One region of the Microbispora sp. CL1-1 genome, then DNA from elsewhere that is predicted to be linked to it. Evidence: riboswitches for the same ligand, from Rfam matches in the RefSeq annotation. Region 1 holds a riboswitch; each other region holds the start of a gene.

The links. A riboswitch is a leader RNA that binds a small molecule or an ion and turns the genes downstream of it on or off. The one in region 1 is predicted to bind cobalamin.
Region 2: it holds a riboswitch for cobalamin, as region 1 does, so the genes downstream of both, HCK04_RS18010 (cobyric acid synthase) here and HCK04_RS27995 (ribonucleoside-diphosphate reductase subunit alpha) in region 1, are expected to answer to the same signal.
Region 3: it holds a riboswitch for cobalamin, as region 1 does, so the genes downstream of both, HCK04_RS00135 (ABC transporter substrate-binding protein) here and HCK04_RS27995 (ribonucleoside-diphosphate reductase subunit alpha) in region 1, are expected to answer to the same signal.

Annotation. Positions count from the first base shown of each region.
Region 1 covers NZ_JAATEK010000029.1:25,738-32,409, forward strand. Annotated here, with positions in the region: gene glmS (glutamine--fructose-6-phosphate transaminase (isomerizing)) at 1-814, shown strand, start outside; gene HCK04_RS27980 (isochorismatase family cysteine hydrolase) at 867-1,532, opposite strand; gene HCK04_RS27985 (AraC family transcriptional regulator) at 1,544-2,356, opposite strand; gene HCK04_RS27990 (tripartite tricarboxylate transporter substrate-binding protein) at 2,697-3,635, shown strand; cobalamin riboswitch at 3,681-3,912, shown strand; gene HCK04_RS27995 (ribonucleoside-diphosphate reductase subunit alpha) at 4,047-6,371, shown strand; gene HCK04_RS28000 (ribonucleotide-diphosphate reductase subunit beta) at 6,368-6,672, shown strand, end outside.
Region 2 covers NZ_JAATEK010000013.1:133,174-139,845, forward strand. Annotated here, with positions in the region: gene cobN (cobaltochelatase subunit CobN) at 1-1,459, opposite strand, end outside; gene HCK04_RS18010 (cobyric acid synthase) at 1,456-2,958, opposite strand; cobalamin riboswitch at 3,072-3,195, opposite strand; gene HCK04_RS18015 (FtsX-like permease family protein) at 3,332-6,034, shown strand; gene HCK04_RS18020 (FtsX-like permease family protein) at 6,031-6,672, shown strand, end outside.
Region 3 covers NZ_JAATEK010000001.1:25,756-32,427, reverse strand. Annotated here, with positions in the region: gene HCK04_RS00155 (serine/threonine-protein kinase) at 1-93, shown strand, start outside; gene HCK04_RS00150 (adenosylcobinamide amidohydrolase) at 90-869, opposite strand; gene HCK04_RS00145 (ABC transporter ATP-binding protein) at 866-1,681, opposite strand; gene HCK04_RS00140 (iron ABC transporter permease) at 1,678-2,706, opposite strand; gene HCK04_RS00135 (ABC transporter substrate-binding protein) at 2,953-3,903, opposite strand; cobalamin riboswitch at 3,981-4,117, opposite strand; gene HCK04_RS00130 (acyltransferase) at 4,599-5,870, shown strand; gene HCK04_RS00125 (Gfo/Idh/MocA family oxidoreductase) at 5,833-6,672, opposite strand, start outside.

The DNA of each region.
Region 1 (6,672 bases):
CAGCCCCGTCGTCGAGCCCGACACGCTGTACGTCGCGATCAGCCAGTCGGGGGAGACGTACGACACGCTCGCCGCGGTGCAGGAGCTCAAGCGCAAGGGCGGCCGGGTGCTCGGCATCGTCAACACCGTCGGCAGTGCCATCGCCCGGGAGACCGACGGCGGCATCTACCTGCACGCGGGCCCCGAGGTCTCGGTGGCGTCCACCAAGGCGTTCACCTCGACGGCCGTGGCGTTCGCGCTGCTCGCCCTGCACCTCGGCCGCGTACGCGACCTGTCGCCCGCCGACGGCCGCAGGATCTGCGAGGGCCTGCGCCGGCTGCCCGAGCAGATCAAGGAGATCCTCACGCTGGAGGACCGGATCAGGGATCTGGCGAAGAAGTACGCCGACTCGCCGGGCATGATGTTCGTCGGCCGGGTGCGCGGCTACCCGGTGGCCCGCGAGGGCGCGCAGAAGCTCAAGGAGATCTCCTACGTCCACGCCGAGGCATACCCGGCGAGCGAGCTCAAGCACGGCCCGCTCGCGCTGATCAGCCCCGAGCTGCCGACGGTCGCGATCGTCCCGGACGACGAGCTGCTCGACAAGAACCTCACCACGCTGGGCGAGATCCGGGCCAGGCACGGGCGCATCCTCATGGTCGGCCACCGCACGTCCGAGGCGGCCGACGACTGCATCGTGGTGCCCAAGAACGAGGTCGAGCTCGACCCCATCCTGCTCACGATCCCGCTGCAGCTTTTCGCCTACCACGCGGCCGTCGCCCTGGAGCGCGACGTCGACCGCCCGCGCAACCTCGCCAAGAGCGTGACGGTCGAATAACCGTCCGCACGCCGTACGGCCCACGCCGCGTGCCGGTGCGGGCCGTACGGAGTCAGGCCCGGGACGCCGCGCGCGACCAGACGGCGGCGACGACCTCGCTCGTGTCCAGGCAGGCGATGCCCATCCCCGCCAGCTCGCGGTCCGCGCCGGCGGTCCAGCCGGACAGGGCGTCGCGGACCGCGACGGCGCGCAGGTCGCGCTCGGTCGCGTCGACGAGGGTGGAACGCGGGCAGTTCGGGTAGTTGCACCCGGCGACGACCACGGTGCTCACCGCGCGTTCCGCGAGGTGCTCCAGCAGCGGGGTGCCGTAGAAGGCGCTCCAGCGGGGTTTGTACAGGATGTGCTCGCCCGGGCCGACCTCCTGCGCGCGTCCCGCGAGGAGCAGGTCCGGGTCGAGCTCGCGTTCCGCCGTTCCGCCGGGGAGCCCGCCGGGGAGCAGTCCGGCGGCCAGCTGGGAGCCCGGGGAGTGCGGGTTGACCATGCCGCGCAGCGTCCGGCGGCACAGGTCGGCGTTGCTGCCGTCGGGCAGATAGAGGCGCACGACATGCACGATGGGCCGCCCCGCCTCGCGGAACGCGTGCGTGAGGCGCCGGACCGCGGGCAGCACCTCGGCGGTGCCGGCGATGCCGGCGACGAAGTCGCGCTGCAGGTCGATGATGAGCAGCGCGCTGCGGGAGAACTCGGGCCCGGTGTATTCGTGGCTGGTGTATTCGTCCATGCCCGGCAACGCTAGGCGCGCGAGCCGCGCCGGTCTTGTACGTCGTTGCGCGCGAACCGGCCCGGGGTGGCCGCGAACGTACGGCGGAAATGGCGGTGCAGGTGCGCCTGGTCGTAGAAGCCGCTCTCCGCGGCGGCCCGCGCGATGGTGTGCCCGGCGGTCAGGAGCTGCTGGGCGCAGCGCAGGCGGAGCTGGAGCAGGTAGCCGTGCGGGGTCACGCCGGTCTCGCGGCGGAAGGCGCGCAGCAGCCGGAACCGGGGCAGGCCCGCCACCTGCGCGAGCTCGTCCAGGCTTGGGGTGCGCCGCAGGTCTTCGGCCAGATGCCGCTGCACCTTCGCGACCGGCCCCGCCGGCGTCGTGCGGATGGGCGCCGGGGCGATTCCGCGGCGCGTGTAGCGGGCGAGGATCTCGGTGCACAGCGCCTCGAACTCCTCCTGCGCGGCGAGGGAGGTCTGGTCCCGGCGGCGGTGCAGCCGGATCAGGCGGGCGGCCAGGCGAGGATCGTACGGAGCCGGTGTGGAGAAGGCCGGCCGGTGCCCGGCGAGCTCCGCGAGCAGGTGCTGCGGGATGTAGAAGACCCGGTAGTCCCAGCCCTCGGGGATGCCGGGACGGCCGGCGTGGATGGTGTCGGCGTCGAGGAGGAGCAGGCTGCCCGCGGGCGCGTGCTCGGTGGCGCCGCGATAGCGGACGGCCTCCACCCCGCGCTCGATCGCCGCTATGGCGTACTCGCTGTGCGCGTGCGGAACGAAGTGATGCCTACGGAAGGACGCCGTCATCAGCCGTATGTCGTCGCGGCCGTAACGGTGCTCGACAAGGTCCTCCATGCCTGCCTTTGTATACGACGCCTGTATCCCTGACCGAGCGGGTGTTGCGCACGCGGAACTGCCCGCGCGAGCCAAGCGGGTCGAGGTGATCAAGCCCGACCTGCGTGCCCACTGTCACACCTGCTGTGCCGCACTGGGCAGTCACCATCGCAGCGAGGACGACGGCTTCTTTCCGAGCTCCTGCGGCAGGCGCCTGACCCGCGACCACCGCGGGATCGCCCTCTACCCGGCGAGAACCACCCATCGATCGCCGCAGCCGTAACGTCCGTTATGTGGTGACATGGTGTAGTTACTCATAGTCTGTGCATGTAAGGGACTCTTCGGGGTGGAGGGTGCCGACATGCGACGCCGTACGGTCCTCGCACTGGGAGTCCTGGCCCTCGCGGGCGCATGCGGTGTCCCCGCACCCCCGCGCCGCGGGGAGCTCTCCCTGATGGTCCCGGGCCCGCCCGGCGGGTGCGGGGAGGGCGTCGCCGCCGGGTTCAAGTCGCTCGTGGAAGGGCGTGGCTGGGCCCGGGCCGTACGGATCAGGCGGGAGACCGGTGGCGGCGGGACGGCTCTCGCCGACCTGAACCGGCCGGGGGCCGGCCTGGTGGTCGCCGACTCCGCGCTGCTCGCCGCCTGCGCGCTGGCCCGCGACCCCCTCCTCGTGGCCCGGGCCGTACCGCTCGCGCGGCTGGCGGGGGAGTGGGAGGTGCTGGTCGCCTCGCCCGACTCGGGCTATCGCACGTTCGACCAGTTCGCCGCCGCGCTGCTGCGGAACCCGGGGGCGCACCGGGTCGCGGGCGGCGCCGACCGTGGCCCGGAACACCTGCTGTTCGGCATGACCGCCCGGGGCCTGGGAGCCGACGTCCGCCTGCTCGACTACGTCGCGTTCGGCAGCAGGGCGCAGGCCGTCGCCGCGGTCGTCGACGGGCGGCTCGCGCTCGGGTTCGGCAGCAGGCGCGAGGTCGCCCCCCATGTGCGCGCCGGACGGCTGCGCCCGCTCGCCGTCTCCTCCGCCGAGCGGCTGTCCGGGGTGGACGCGCCGACGCTGTCGGAGTCGGGCGTACGCGTCGTGTTCGCCGACTGGACCGGGCTGATCGCCCCGCGCGGCACGCCCGAGCCGGACGCCCTGCTCGATCTGTGCCGTGCCGTCGCCGGCACGCCGGGCTGGCGGCGCCTGTGCGAGCGCAACGACTGGACGCCGATGTGGCTCGACGGCGACGACTTCCGGCAATGGCTCGCCGGCGAGGCGCGCCGTACGGCCCTGCTCCTCAATGATCTCGGACTCCGCTGAAAAACACAACTTGTGGGGGCGCTTGCGGGAAGGGCCACTAGATGTAGGATCCATCGCGTTGCTGGTTCACCTTGGTGAGGCAAGAGGGAACCCGGTGGAAATCCGGGACTGCCCCGCAGCGGTGAGCGGGAACGACCGCCGTCGGCACAGCACGGTGCTGTGCTCCGAGCACTGGGCGCGAGCGCGCCCGGGAAGCGACGGCCAGTAGGACCGGCAGGGCGCGAGCCCGGCCGGGCGCCCGCGAGTCCGAAGACCTGCCAGCGATGCGCGCGCATGGGCGCGCGCCCCGCGCCGGGCCCCGAGGGCGGGCTCGCCGCATCGTCACGGCACGAATCCCTCTCGTGCGCGTGCGCCGCGGCATGCCTCCCTCCGGTCCGGCCGGGACACGAGACGACGAGGAGAGGGCATCTGATGACGATCACCGACCCGGCCTCCGCTTCCGCGGACCCCGCGTCAGAGGTACGCGGCGGGCCGTGGGCTTCGGCGGGGAACTCCGGACCCTCCACCGGTGCCGTACGGCGGGCATCGGCCGGCCCGGACGGCGGCCCGGACGGCGGCCCGGACGGCGGGTGGGACGCGGCGCAGGTCTGGCAGGCCATCGAGGAGGCGGCGGCCGGGGTCATCGCCGACCCGGAGAACTCGCGCCGGGCGGCCAGGCTGCTGAGCGGGCTGATCGCGGAGGAGGCGGCGGCCGAGGGGGTGCGCACGTTCTCCGAGTCGGTCGCCGCCGCCCACGCCGCCGGGCTGCTTGGCGACGCCGTCGCCGCCTTCGTGGCCGGTGAGGCCGAGGCGCTCGACGCGCTGATCGACCCGGCGGCCGACGACCGGTTCGAATACTTCGGGCTGCGCACGGTCTACGACCGCTACCTGCTGCGCCACCCGGTCACCCGGCGCGTGCTGGAGCGCCCGCAGCACTTCCTGCTGCGCGTCGCCTGCGGGCTGTCGGCCACGGTGGCGGAGGCGGCCGAGCTGTACGGCCTGATGTCCACGCTGGCCTATCTGCCCAGCTCGCCGACGCTGTTCAACTCGGGCGCGCGCCGGCCGCAGCTCTCGTCGTGCTTCCTGCTCGACTCCCCGAGGGACGAGCTGGAGAGCATCTACGAGCGGTACGGCCAGGTGGCCCGGCTGTCGAAGTATTCGGGCGGGATCGGCATCGCCTGGACGCGGGTGCGCTCGCGCGGCTCGCTGATCCGGGGCACCAACGGCCTGTCCAACGGCATCGTGCCGTGGCTGCGCACGCTCGACGCGTCGGTGGCGGCCGTCAATCAGGGCGGCAGGCGCAAGGGCGCGGCCTGCGTCTACCTGGAGACCTGGCACGCCGACATCGAGGAGTTCCTGGAGCTTCGCGACAACACGGGCGAGGAGTCGCGGCGCACGCACAACCTCAACCTGGCCAACTGGGTGCCCGACGAGTTCATGCGCCGGGTCGAGGCGGACGGCACGTGGTCGCTGTTCGACCCCAAGGAGGTCCCCGAGCTGACCGACCTGTGGGGTGAGGCGTTCGACACCCGTTATCGCGAGCTGGAGGCCGCCGGGTGCTACGTCAAGCAGGTGCCGGCCCGCGCCCTCTATGCCCGGATGATGCGCACGCTCGCCCAGACCGGCAACGGCTGGATGACGTTCAAGGACGCCTCCAACCGCGCCTCCAACCAGACCGCGCGGCCCGGCAACGTCATCCACCTGTCCAACCTGTGCACCGAGATCCTGGAGGTCACCAGCGACGGCGAGACCGCCGTGTGCAACCTCGGCTCGGTCAACCTCGCCGCGCACCTGACCCCGGAGGGCGACGCCGTCGACTTCGGCAGGCTCCGCGCCACCGTCCGCACCGCCGTACGGTTCCTGGACCGGACGATCGACCTCGGCTTCTATCCGACGCCCGAGGCGGAGGCGGCCAACCGCAAGTGGCGGCCGGTCGGCCTCGGCGTCATGGGCCTCGCCGACGTGTTCTTCGCGCTGCGCCTGCCGTTCGACTCGCCCGAGGCGCTCGCGCTGTCCACCCGCATCGCCGAGGAGATCGCGCTCGCGGCGTACGGCACCTCGGCCGACCTGGCCGCGGAGCGCGGGCGCCACCCGGCGTACGGGGAGACGCGGGCGGCGGACGGCGTGCTGCACCTCGACCACTATCCGTGCACCCCGGTCCACCCGGAGGAGTGGGCCGCGCTGCGGGCCAGGATCGCGGAGACCGGGCTGCGCAACTCCCTGCTGATCGCGATCGCGCCGACGGCCACGATCGCCTCGATCGCGGGCTGCTACGAGTGCGTCGAGCCGCAGGTGTCCAACGTCTTCAAACGTGAGACGCTGTCGGGGGAGTTCCTCCAGGTCAACCGTTATCTCGTGCGGGACCTCCAGGCCCTCGGCCTGTGGACGCGGTCGATGCGCGACGCGATCAAGCTCAACGACGGCTCGATCCAGGACATCGCCGCTATCCCGGCCGAACTCAGGACGCTCTACCGCACCGCCTGGGAGCTGCCCCAGAAGGCGCTCATCGACCTGGCCGCCGCGCGGCAGCCGTACGTCGACCAGTCGCAGTCGCTCAACCTCTTCATGGCCGCCCCCACCATCGGCAAGCTCTCGTCGATGTACGCCTACGCCTGGCGGTCGGGCCTGAAGACCACCTACTACCTGCGCTCCCGCCCGGCGACGAGGATCGCCCAGACGACCGTCCCCGCGGTCACGCCGGTGGACGCCGTCGCCTGCTCCCTTGAGAACCCCGAGATCTGCGAGGCTTGCCAATGAGAACGATGCTGCTCGACCCCGGCATGGACCTGACCCTGCGCCCGATGCGCTACCCCGGGTTCTACGAGAGGTATCGCGCGGCGATCAGGAACACCTGGACGGTCGAGGAGGTCGATCTCGCCTCCGACCTCGCCGACCTCGCGACCCTCGACGAGGGGGAGCGCCACCTGATCAACCGGCTCGTGGCGTTCTTCGCGACCGGCGACTCGATCGTGGCCAACAACCTGGTGCTGAACCTCTATCAGCACGTCAACGCCCCCGAGGCGCGGCTGTACCTGAGCAGGCAGCTGTTCGAGGAGGC
Region 2 (6,672 bases), on a different contig from region 1:
GGTGGCTGGGCGGCAGGTCGGGGTCGTGATAGATGGCGACCGGGTTCTCGCCGAATCCCCGGGGCGGCTGGATCGCGAGCAGGACGTTGCCGAACCGCAGCGCCGCGAGCACGATGTCGGTGCCGTCCACATAGAGGGAGCCCGGCGGCGGCCCCCAGTGGGCGGTCACCGCGTCGCGCAGGTCGCCGGGCAGCGCCGCGAACCACTCCCGGTAGGCGTGCAGCGGCACGCGGGCGGGGGCGGCCTCGATCTGCTCCTCGGTGAGCCACTCCACGTCGTGGCCGCCGGCCGCGATCAGGGCGTGGATCAGCGCGTCGCCGTCGTCGGGCGCGTCGCCCACGTCATATCCGGCGTCGCGCAGGGCGCGCAGCAGCACGACGGCGGAGGCCGGGGTGTCGAGCCCGACGGCGTTGCCGACCCGGGAGTGCCGCGTGGGATAGGACGACAGCACGATCGCCAGGCGCTTGTCCGCGTTCGGCACGTGGCGCAGCCGGGCGTGCGCGACCGCGAGCGCGGCCACCCGGGCGCACCGCTCGGCGTCGGCGACGTAGACCGGCACGCCGTCGGGCCCGTCCTCCTTGAACGAGAACGGCACGGTGATCAGGCGCCCGTCGAACTCGGGCACCGCCACCTGCATCGCGGCGTCCATCGGGGACAGCCCGGCGTCGGAGTCCGCCCACACCGCGCGGGGCGTGGTCAGGCACAGCGCCTGCAGCACCGGCACGTCGAGGGCGGCCAGCGCCCCCGCGTCCCAGGCGTCCTCGTCGCCCCCGGCGCTCGCGGCGGCGGCGACCGCCCCGCCCGCGGCCAGCACGGTGACGACCAGCGCGTCCACGGGCCGCAGCAGGTCGAGCAGGTCGTCACCCGCGCCCCGGAGCGATCCGCAGAAGACCGGCAGCACGTCGGCGCCCGCCGCTTCGACGGCGTCGCACAGCGCGTCGACGAACGCCGTGTTGCCCGACAGCTCGTGCGCCCGGTAGTAGACCACGCCGACCAGCGGGCGGCCCTCCCGGCGGGCGCGGCCGGGCCGTACGCCGGACTCGGGCGTGGGCCGGGGCGGCGCGAAGCCCTCGCCGGTCAGCAGGAGCGTGTCGGACAGGAAGCGGCGCAGCTCCGCGAGGTTGTCCGGGCCGCCCTCGGCCAGATAGGCGAGCGCCTGCGCGGCGACCCCGGACGGCACGGTGGACAGGGCCATCAGCGCGGCGTCCGGGGCCTGCTCGCCGCCCAGGACCACGGTGGGCAGCCCGGCCGCGAGCACGGCGTCGAGTCCCTCGGGCCAGGAGCGCCTGCCGCCGAGCAGCCGGACGACGACGGCGCCCACGCCGTCCACCAGGGCGGGCACGTCCTCCGCGGCCGTACGCGCGGGGTTGGCGACCCGCCAGCCGGCCCCGCTCCGGGTCGCGGCGAGCAGCTCGGTGTCGGCGGTGGACAGCAGCAGCATCCTCGGCGCTGTCGTCATGGACGGTCCTCCCGCAGCGTGAGCTCGGCGATGGGCAGGCCGGTGGGCACGCCGCGCTCGATGAGCCGCCACACGGCCTCGGTGTCGAGGTGCTCCTCCACGAGGTCGCCCAGGGCGTCGAGGCGGGCCTCCCGGTGCGCGGCGAACGTTCCGGTCCCGGGCAGCCAGGCCCGGCCGGTGACGGCGGCGACCTCGGCGAGGAAGGCCCGGCGGAATCCGTCGCGCTCGAACAGGCCGTGCCAGGTCGTGCCCCACACCTGCCCGGCCCGGCAGCCGTCGAGGAACGGCTCGCCGCCGTCGAAGGTCACCCGGCCGTGGTGGATCTGGTAGCCCGCGACCACGTGACCCCGCCACTCGCCCTCCGCGAGCGTGAGCACCTTGCCCGGCGCGTACGCCGTCCGGGCAGGCAGCAGCCCGAGGCCGGGCACCCGGCCGGCCCGGCTCTCGACCTCGTCGTCGATGACCGTGCCGAGCATCTGGTAGCCGCCGCAGATCCCGAGCACCGGGCGGCCCTCGGCGGCGCGGCGGCGCAGCGCCTCGTCCAGGCCGCGCTCGCGCAGCCAGGCGAGGTCGCCGACGGTGGCGCGGGTGCCGGGCAGCACGACGAGGTCGGCGTCGGCGAGCTCGGCGGGGGTGGTGACGAGGCGGACGCTCACCCCCGGCTCGGCGGCGAGCGCGTCGGCGTCGGTGACGTTGGACATGCGCGGCAGCCGCACGAGGGCCACGCGCAGCACGTCACGTCCCACCGGCGGGGTGAGCAGGCCGGGACGGCTGTCGAGGTCGAGGGAGTCCTCCACGTCGAGCCACAGGCCCGAGCGCCACGGCAGCACGCCGAGGCACGGCCGGCCGGTCGCCTCCGTGAGCCAGTCGAGCCCCGGCCGCAGCAGCGCGAGGTCGCCGCGGAACTTGTTGACCACGAAGCCCGCGATGTGCCGCTGGTCGTGCCGGTCGAGCACGGCGAGGGTGCCGGCGAAGTGCGCGAGCACGCCACCCCTGTCGATGTCGCCGACGACGAGCGCCGGCAGGCCGGCGGCGCGGGCCAGGCCCATGTTGGCGATGTCGCGGTCGCGCAGGTTGACCTCGGCGGGGCTGCCCGCGCCCTCGCAGATCACGACGTCGTAGCGGCGGCGCAGGCCGTCGAGCGCGTCGAGGGCGACGTCGAGCAGGCGCATCTTGTGGTCGCGGTAGGACATGGCGTCCACGTCGGCGTGCGCGCGGCCGAGCACGACCACGTGGGAGTGCCGATCGCCCGCGGGTTTGATCAGCACCGGGTTCATCGCGGCCTCGGGCTCGACCCGGGCCGCCACGGCCTGCATCGCCTGGGCCCGCCCGATCTCGCCGCCGTCGGCGGTGACCATCGAGTTGAGCGCCATGTTCTGCGCCTTGAACGGCGCGACCCGTACGCCGCGCCGGGCCAGCCACCGGCACAGGCCGGCCACCAGCACGCTCTTTCCCGCGTCGGAGGTCGTGCCCGCCACGAGCAGGCCGCCGCCGGCCACGTCAGCAGGTGGAGCGCGAAACCGGCAGTGAGGCGCGTCTGCGCAGGCCTGTCCGGGCCATGGCATGTCCCCCCTGGGGGTATCCGCGCCCCCGGTAGAAGGTCCGACGGCCGGAGTATCCTGGCTCCCGGATCAGCGCTCCCCTCAGCCTTCCCGCCCGTGCTGGGCAGTGGCGTGGGTGAGGTTCGCTCCCCGGTGACAGTGGCGGGACCGCGCCGGATTCACACCGGCTTCCTCCGCGTCCGTCGCTTGCGGGGTCAACTTACACCTTCGTGCCGGATGTCCCGCAAGTACGGTCTGTCGGATATATCGGAATCGCTACGTATGTCGGGCCGGTGTGGTGTGCCCGGATCGGCTTTGCCATGATGCCCGGGTGAAACGGGGGAGGGCAGTGCTGGGGCGGCTGCCGTTGGTGATCCGACGTGCGCTGGCCGAGCCGCTGCTGCTGGCGGCCGCGTTCGGCTCCATCCTGCTCGCCACCACGGCGATCGCGGCGCTGCTGCTGCACGCGGGGTCGGCGAGCCAGGCGGGCGTGCGGAGGGCCCTGGACATGGCGCCGCTCGCCGCCACCGCCACCGTCGTCACCTCCTCGGTCACGTCCGGGGACTTCGCGAAGGTCGACCAGGCCGTCCGCGCGGGCATCGCCCACGCCCATGGCGAGGTGCCCGTACGGGTCACCGCGCGCGTCGAGTCCGCCTCCTACGCGCTGAGGGGACGAGATAAAGGCGGTCAGCCCGTCCTGACCCGGTTCGCCACGTACGAGGGACTGGACGGCCAGGCCGACCTGGTGAGCGGCCGATGGCCCACGCGGAAAGGGACCGCGGGGACGGCACGGGGAACGACAGCGGGGACGGCAGGCGATACGGCCGTCGCGCTCTCGGAGCCGGCCGCGCGGGCGATGAGGGTCTCCACCGGCGACACGTTCACCGTCGTCGGACGCCTGGACGGCAAGCCGGCCCGCGTGCGCGTCTCCGGCGTCTTCCGGCTGCGCGACCCCGACGACCCGCGCTGGACGGGAGAGGACCTGCTGCGCCACGGCACGCAGACCGCCGACTTCACTTCCCGAGGCCCCATGGTCGTGCCGACCGGCGTCTTCCTCGACCGGTTCGCGGCCGGCGCCTCGGCCCGCTGGCTCGCCGAGCCCGACCTGCGCCGGCTCCCGCCCGAGCGACTGCGGCCGTTCTCGGCGTCGGTCGCCGGGATCTCCGCCGACGTACGGTCCGGCTGCCCCCGGTGCACGGTCACCGAGACGCTGTCCGGCACACTGCTGCGGCTCGACCACGGCGCGCTGGTCGCCCGCTCGACCATGCTGGTGCCGGTGCTCCAGCTGCTCGTGCTGGCCGCGTACGCGCTGGCGCTGACCGCGCGGCTGCTCGCCGAACACCGCCGGATGGAGACGGCCCTGCTGCGATCGAGGGGCGGCGGGTCGCCGCGGCTCGCCGCCATGGCGGCGGGGGAGGCGCTGCTGATCGCGCTGCCCTGCGCGCCCGCGGCGCCGTTCCTCGCACCCGTCCTCCTGCGGCTGCTGAGCGCCTTCCCCTGGATCGAGGCCACCGGCGTGGAGCCGCCCCGCGCGCCCGACGGCAGCACGTTCGCCGTGGCGGCGGTGGTCGCGCTCGCCTGCGCCGCCATGCTGGCGGCGCCGCCCCTGCTCGCCGCCCGCCGCACGTACGTCGAGGAGCAGGCGGCGCGCGGGCGCGCCGACCGGCCCGGCCTGGTGCAGCGGGCCGGGGCCGACGTGGCACTGCTCGTCCTGGCGGCCCTCGCCATCTGGCGCCTGCGCGGCCAGGACGCGGCGGAGACGACGCGCCTCGGCGGCGAGCTCGGGCTCGACCCGCTCGTCGGGGCCGGGCCGGCGCTCGCCCTGCTCTGCGGCGGGATGGCCGCCCTGCGGCTGGTGCCCGCCGTCGCGAAGATCGCCGAGCGGGCGACGCGGCGACGCCCCGGGTTCGGCCCGGCCGTGGCCGCCCGGCAGGTGAGCCGGCGCCCGGCCCGCTATTCGGGCCCGGCGCTGCTGCTGACGATGGCGACGGCGATCGGCGTGCTGTCCCTGACCACGGCCGCGACCTGGCGCTCCGCCCAGGAGGACCGGGCCAGGCACGTCGCCGGATCCTCGCTGCGCGTCCCGGCCCTGCCCGGCGACGACGCCCGGACCTTCACCAGGCTGCCGGGGGTCGCGGCGGCCGTGCCCGCGCACCGCGCCACGGTCGTCGCCGACGGCGCGGACGCCACGCTGATCGCCGCCGACGCGGCGGATCTGGGCCGGGTGCTGCTGCTGCGCCCCGACCTGTCGCAACTGCCGCCGGCCACGCTGGCCTCCCGGATCACCGGGTCCGCCGGGCGACCGCTCCCGGTCGTGGTGACCCCCGGGCTGGCGGACACCACCAGGATCACCGCGGGCACGGCGGCGATCCCCGTCCGGGTCGTGGGCGTCGTCACGGCGATGCCCGGCACGCCCGAGGGCACCCCGGCCCTGCTCGCCGACCTCACGGCGTTCCGGGGGAAGGGCGCCGAGGGGCAGGTGACGGAGTGGTGGCTGGCCGCCGACGGTTCCACTCGGGATGCCCTGGCCGCCTCGGGACGCGGCAGGGACATCGTGGACGCGGCCGCCCTCACCGCCGGTTACCGGGACGACCCCACGGCGGCCGGTCTGCAGGGCGCGCTGCTGCTCGGCTTCGCGGCGGCGCTGGCGTTCGCCGTGCTGGGATTCCTGGTCAACACGGCGGTCTCGGCGCGCGAGCGCAGGGGGGAGTTCGCCGTGCTCGGCGCGCTCGGCGTGAGTTTCCGGCAGACGCTCGGCCTGCTCGCGGCCGAGCAGTCGTTCGTGATCGGGCTGTCGCTGGCCGGTGGGGTGGCGCTCGCCGTGGCCGTCTCCGCCGCGGTGGTGCCGCCGATGGTGTCAGCCGGATACGCGACCGCGGGCGGGCTGCCGGTGTCGCTCCACGTGCCGTGGCCACAGGTGGCGGCGCTCGCCGTCGCGATCCTCGCGGTGCTCCTCGCGATCGTGGCGGGGCTCGCGCGGTCGCTGCACCGCCGTGAGCCGGCCGCCGTGCTGCGTGCGGGGGAGGCGTCATGATCCGCCTGCCGGGAGTGCACGGGCTTCTGGGAGTGCACAAGGGTGTGGCCGCGCTGCTGGCCGCGCTGGTCTTCGGCGCCGCCCTGGTCGTCTCGGCCCTGCCCCGCATGGTCGAGTCGTCCCTCGACGCGGCGGCCAGGTCGGCCGTCGGCTCCGCCCCGCCCGGGACGGCCTCGCTGGCGGTCCAGTTCACCCGCCGGCCGTTCGACCCGAGGGGGATGCGGACGACGAAGCAGGTGGCCAAGGCGGACACCGCCTGGCGCGCCCTGCTCCCAACGGCGCTGCGGGAGGTCGCCGATCCCGGCCGGCTCTACGACTTCGCCACCTCGTCGCCGATCCTGATCGACGACCGGGCGCATCGGTATATGACGCTGAAATGGGTCTCAGGGGCGGGCCGGCATGTGCGGTACGTCAAGGGCGGCCCACCTGGCCGCGGCTCCGGCACCCGCGTCGAGGTGGCCGTCCCCGCGGTCGCCGCCACGGAGATGTCGATCAGAACGGGCGACACGCTCCGCCTCGGCGACCTGACCGTGAAGGTCACCGGGCTGTTCGAGCCGGTGCGTCCCGCCGACCGGTTCTGGGCGCTGGAGCCGGAGCTCACCTACGTCATCCACCACCGCGTGCCGCTCGCCATGGAC
Region 3 (6,672 bases), on a different contig from region 1:
ACGACCGTCCTGATCACGTTCTTCTGCCCGCCGGGCAAGTTCAACCAGTCGAACATCGACCACATGGTGAACAGCATCGCGTTCACGTCCTAGCCCCGCCGGGTGCGCCAGTCGCGTGCGCCGTCGAGGACGGCCCGGTGGACCGCACGGGCGATCCGCGCGCCCCAGACGGAGCGCGGGCCGCCGAACTCCTCCGCCGGGCCGTCCTCCCGCGCGGCGACGCACACGGCGTCCGACGCGGTCCCGGTGCAGGGGAAGCCCGCCTCAAGCAGCGCCTGCGTCTTCGCCTCGGTGACCGTCATGACGGCGTTGACCAGCGCGGGGTCGGAGAACGCGACCGGCACGGCCACCAGGATGTTGATCGTCCCCGGCCGCGGCGCCCGCCCACCGGTTGCCGGCATCCCGGCATCGCCCGTGCCGACCGGCTCGCGCGCGGGACCGGATGCGGCCGGACCGACGGGCTCCTGCGCGGACGCCGAAGCGGGCTCGGGGGCGGCAGGGGCGGCGGGCAGGCCGGGGTCGGGCACGCCCTCGGGCGCGGCCGCCCAGGTCGGCACGCCCAGGCCGACCGTGGCGACGGCCTCCGCTCCCCCGTCGGCCGCCGTGACGTACCGCTCCACCAGCGCCGCCGTCATCATGCCGACCCCGGGGCCGCCGGGCCCGAGCGCGTCCATGTGCTCGACCGGGTCCATGCGTGAGTAACCCGCGGCCACCTGCGCGTTCAGCACCCACTCCCGGGGACCGATGCCGCCGCCCAGCATCGCCGAGGAGATCATCCGCCAGCCGGGCCCGAACCGCCACAGCAGCGTGCCCAGCCGCTGGCCGTCCTCCGTACGGTGCGTCAGGGACGGCCGGAGGAGGCCCGTCATGCCTCCTCCGCCATCGAGGAGACCGACGGGCGCACCAGGTGGACGACGGGGCGGCCCTCGGGGCCGGGCTCCACCCGCACGCGGGCGCCGAAGTGCTCGGTCAGCAGCGGCTCGGCCAGCACCTGTCCGGGCGGCCCGGCCGCGACCGCCCGCCCTGCGGCGAGCAGCACGAGCACGTCGGCGTACTGCCCGGCGAGGCTGAGGTCGTGCAGCGTCGTCACGACGGTGAGGTCGTCGGCCAGGCGCAGCCGGTCGACGAGTTCGAGCACCTGCTGCTGGTGGCCCAGGTCGAGCGCCGTGGTCGGCTCGTCGAGCAGCAGCACCGGCGCCTGCTGCACCAGCGCCCTGGCGAGCACGACGCGCTGACGCTCGCCGCCGGACAGGTGCCCGAGCGGCCGCGACGCGAAGCCGTCCAGGTCGAGCCGTTCCAGCACCGACCGCGTCACCTCGCGGTCCCGCGCGCTCTCGCTGCCGAGATAGGCGATGTACGGCGTGCGGCCGAGCAGCGCGTAGTCGTAGACCGTCATGTCGGGCGGCAGCGCCGGGCTCTGCGGCGCGTAGGCGATCAGCCGTGCCCGGCGGCGCGGGCGCAGGTCGTCGACGGCCGTCCCCTCGACGAGCACCTCGCCCTCCCTCGGCACCAGCCCGGCGACGGCCCGCAGGAGCGTGGACTTGCCCGCGCCGTTCGGCCCGATGATCGCCAGCCACTGGCCGGGCGCGGCCGACAGCGTGACGTCCGTGAGCACCCGCCGCCCGCCCAGCGTGACGCCCACGCCGCGCGCCTCGACGGCCGGTGCGGCCCGCCCGCTCACGTCCCCACCCGCCGGGTCACGCGCAGGATGGTGACGAAGAACGGCGCCCCCACGAACGCCGTGACGACCCCGATCGGCAGCTCGGCCGGCGCGAGCACCGTACGCGCGATCGTGTCGGCCAGCACGAGGAACGCCGCGCCGCCGAGAAACGACACCGGCAGCACGATCCGGTAGGACCAGCCGGCGAGCCGCCGGACCACGTGCGGCACCACGATCCCGACGAACGCGATCAGCCCGCTGACCGCCACGGCCGACGCGGTGGCGAGCGAGGCGGCCAGCAGCACGACGAAGCGCACCCGCGCCGCGCGCAGGCCGAGACTCACCGCCTCCTCGTCGCCCACCGACAGCACGTCGAGCAGCCGCCCGTGCAGCAGCATGCCGATGGTGGACACCGCGGCGTACGGCGCGATCATGCGGAGCTGGTCCCAGCCGCCGCCGACGTCGCCGAGGATCCAGGAGTAGATCCGCTGCAGTTCCTCCACCTTGAGCTGCTGCACGAAGGTCTGGATGGCGGTGAGGAACGAGGTGACCGCGACACCGGCGAGCACCAGCGTCGCGGTGCCGCCGCCCCGGCCCGCCGTGTGGCCCAGCGCGTACGCGAGGAACACCCCGCCGACGGCCCCGGCGAAGGCGGCGATCGGCACCGCGGTCACGCCGGTGTCGCCGCCCAGGAAGACCACGACGAGCGTCACCGTGAGGCCGGCTCCCGCCGCCGCCCCGAGCAGGTAGGGATCGGCCAGCGGGTTGCGGAACACGCCCTGGTAGCCGGCCCCGGCCGTGGCGAGCAGCCCGCCCACGACGGCCGCGAGCAGCACCCGCGGCACCCGGAGCTGGAACAGCAGCCCCTCCTCGACCGGCGACAGGCCCGAGTGCACCGACACCAGCGGCAGCCGGTCGAGCAGTGCGAGCACGATGGCGCGGGGCGAGATGCCCGCCGCGCCCGCCATCAGGCCGAGGGCGAGACTGGCCGCCAGCACGACGGACGCGACGAGCAGCGCCCGGCCGCGCGGCCGGGCCGGGGTCATGACGCCACCACCGGCCTCACCACGTCATCTGGCACCAGGCCACCGAGCACCCCACCACCGAGCACCGTGTCATCGGGCACCGCGTCATCGGGCGCCGGGTCACCGGGCGTCGTGTCCCTGGGCGTCGTGTCACCGGGCACCATGCCACCGTGCCGTGTCACCAGAGGCCGTGTCACCAGAGGCCGTGTCAGCGGGCGTCGTACCACCAGGCGCCGCGCCGCCAGGGGCGTCCGCGTCGTCACCGGCTCAGCTCGCCGCCTTCTGCACGGCGTCGCTGACGGCCTGGGCGAGGTCGGCGACCCGGGGCCCCCAGCGGGAGGCGAGGTCGTCGTCCAGCCCCACCACGCGGCCCTTCTTCACGGCGGTCAGGCCGGACCAGCCCGGCCGCTTGGCCAGCGCGGCGGCGTCCTGCCCGCAGCACTTCGTGTCACCGAGGAAGATCAGGTCGGGGTCGGCCTTGGCGATGAACTCCGCCGACAGCTTGGGATAGCCGCCCGCCGCGTCCGGCGCCTCGTCGGCGATGTTCTTCAGCCCGAACAGGCTGTAGACCTGCCCGATGAACGTGCTCGACGTCGCCGCGTAGGGCGTGGTGTCCAGCTCGTGGTAGTACGTCAGCTCCTTGTCCTTCGGCGCCGCCGCCGCGAGGGCGTCGATCTTCTGCTTGACGCCGGTCGCCACCTCGTCGGCCTTGGCCGCGTTGCCGGTGGCCGCGCCGAGGTCCCGGATCTGGTCGTAGGTGTCGTCGAGCTTGGTCGCGGCGGGTTCGAGCAGCACCGGCACGCCGACCTTGCCGAGCCCGGTGACCACGCCCTCCAGGTCGTTGGCGAGCACCACGAGGTCGGGCTTGGTGGCGACGATCGCCTCGACATTGGGCTTGAACCCCGACAGCGAGGTCTTGGGCGCCTCGGGCGGGTAGTTCGACTGGTCGTCCACCGCCGTCACCTGCGCGCCCGCGCCGATCGCGAACAGGATCTCGGTGGCCGTCGGGGACAGCGACACGATGTGCTCGGGCTTCTTGGCGATGGTCACCGCGCCGTTGCCCGCCTGAACGGTGACGGGGAATGCGGCCTGACCGGTGCCGTCCGAGACGGCGGGGGTGGGGGTAGCGGACGTGGCGGCGCCGTCGCTCTGGCCGCAGCCGGCCAGAGCGAGCACGCCCAGCACCACACCCGCGACGGCCGTGCGTACGGGCCTCACGAGGTCCTCCATAAGGGGGAATGCCGGGAATCGAGGGACCCGCTGGAAGCGACGGATCACCCTTTTCCACGAGGGTCGATAGCGTCGGCGCGCAGCGCAGGCGACCTGGCTCGTCCCCGGGGGCGGGGAACCACAGTTGCGGGACAGCGCCGGATTCTCACCGGACTTCGCTACGCGGCGCGCGTCGGACGCAACGGTACCAATCCCTCACGCGGCGTCCACCCCCGGCCCGGGACCCCACCGCCCCGGGCGGACGGCGATCCACGCGCGCGGCCGTCGGCCTGGGCGTACGCGGGGTTGGTAGGGCCGGCCCTACCCCGGTGGTAGGGGGCCTCCCATGATCGGAAGTAGGGACCGCGTCGCTGCGCCGGGCGGGGGCGCGGCGGGACGCTTGAACCGCTCGCGAAGACCGGGCCCCAGGCCCCGGGCCACCGCAGCCCCCGAACCACCGCGACCTCGAACCACCCCGACCTCGAACCACCCCGACCTCGAACCACCCCGACCTCGAACCACCGCAACCCCGAACCACCGCAACCCCGAACCACCGCAACCCCGAACCACCGCAACCCCGAACCACCGCAACCCCGAACCACCGCAACCCCGAACCACCGCAACCCCGAACCACCGAGGCTTCGAGCCCCCACCGCCCGCGGAACGCCCCCGCGGCGGCCCCGAAACAGCGAAGGCGGCTTCTCGTGTCCCTGACCATGCTTCCCCCCGCAGCCGAGCGGGCCCCGGCCGCACCCGCGCCGCGCGACCGCTTCATCGACGTCCTGCGCGTCTTCGGGATGGTCCTGGTGGTCGTCCAGCACTGGACGATGCCGGTCCTGTCGTACGCCCAGGGGCGGCTCACGACCGGCAACGCCCTGGCGGCGATCCCGTACGTCACCTGGATCTCGCAGGTCATGCCACTGGTGTTCTTCGCCGGGGGCGCGGCCAACGCGATCAGCTTCCGGTCCGCGGCTCGCCGGGGCGGGACGGCCCGGGAGTGGACCGCGCGGCGGGTACGCCGCCTGGCCTGGCCGGTGGTGCCGCTGGCGGTCGTGTGGCTGCCGCTCCCCCACCTCCTGACGGCCCTGGGCGTGCCCGCGCAGCCGGTGGAGGTGGCCGCGCGGACGGTCGGGCAGCTCCTGTGGTTCCTGGCGGTCTACCTGCTGGCCGTGGTGACCACGCCGCGCCTGCTGCGGATGCGGGCCGGGGTGGTCCTGCCAGTGCTGGCGGGCGGCGCGGTGCTGACGGACGTGGTCCGGTTCTCCGGCCTGGAGGCCGCCGGTTATCTCAACGTCGCCTTCGTCTGGCCGGCCGTCCACCAGGTCGGGTTCCGGTACGCCGAAGGCGGCCTGGAGTGGCTGAGGGGACGGCGGGCCGCGGGGCTCGCGGTGGCCGGGTTCGCGATGGTGGCGGCCCTGGTGGCGACCGGGCCCTACCCCTCCAGCATGATCGGGATGCCGGGGATGATCTCGAACATGGCCCCGCCGAGCGCCTGCCTGCTCGCACTGTTCGCCGGTCAGCTCGGCCTGGCGATGCTGCTGCGCCCCGCCGTGAACGCGCTGGCCGCCCGGCCGGTGGCCGAGAGGGTGCTCACCGCGCTCGCGCCGCACATGATGACGATCTACCTGTGGCACATGACCGCGCTCGTCGCCGTCGCCGGTGTGGCGGTCATCGGGCTCGGGCTGACGCCCACCGCCGGCTCGGCGGCCTGGTGGAGCGCCGCCCCGCCGTGCCTGGCCGCCCTGGCGCTGGTGCTGGTCGGGCTCACCGCGCTGCTCGGCCGCTTCGAGAACCCCGCGGGCGCCGCCGCCCACCGGCACGTGCCCGTGGCCGTACCCCTCATGGGCGGCGCGCTGCTCACGCTCACCATCACCGGGTTCGCGCCCGGCCCCGCGCCGGTGATCGCCTCCGTCGCCCTAGGCGCGGGCCTCGCCCTGGTCAGCCGGCCCGCAGCTGCCGCTCCACGTCGTCGATGATCTCCTGCATGCGCAGTCCGTGGCGGGCGTCGAGCGGATGCCCGCCGCCGTCGCGCACGGTGCTCGCGAACTGCCGCACCACCTCGGGGAAGACGTCGCCGAGCTCGGAGCCGAGCAGCGAGGCGGTGCCGAGCCTGCCGTACACGTCGACACGGCTGGGCGGGGTCTCCCCCTCGACGGCCATGCTGAGCGACGCCTCGCTGACCGCGCCGCCCTCGTGCTCCAGCAGCAGGCCGACCCAGCCGAGCGGGTCGCCGTGGGCCTTGACCCCGACCACGCGGCCCAGCGCGGCGTCGAGCAGGTCGATCGTGTGCGGGCCCACGTCGAGCACCGCCCCGCGCTCCAGCCGCCAGGGGGTGGCGAAGGGGCCGCCGCGCAGGCTTCCCGAGATGTTCGCGGCGTGCCCGCCGAAGGGCTCGATCCGCCGGGCCCGCTCCAGGAAGCCGGCCGTCGCCGCCGAATAGCGGAACGTGAAGAGCATCTGGGAGGCGACGCCCGCCTCCTCGATCGCCCCGGCGAGGCGCCGGGCGCCGTCGAGGTCGGCCGCGAGCGGCTTCTCCAGCAGCAGGGCCTTTCCCGCCCGGGCCGCGAGCACGCCGAGTTCGGCCTGCACGGTGGGCGGCACGCAGAAGGCGACCGCCTCCGACGCCGCGAACAGGTCCTCCAGCCGCTCGAAGGCGGGCGCGCCGTGGGCGTCCGCCAGCGCTCGCGCCGCCTCGGGCCTGCGCGCCCACACTCCGGACAGCGTCGTGTGCGGCCCGGCCGCGAGAGCGGGCGCGTGCACCATCTCCGCCCACGGTCC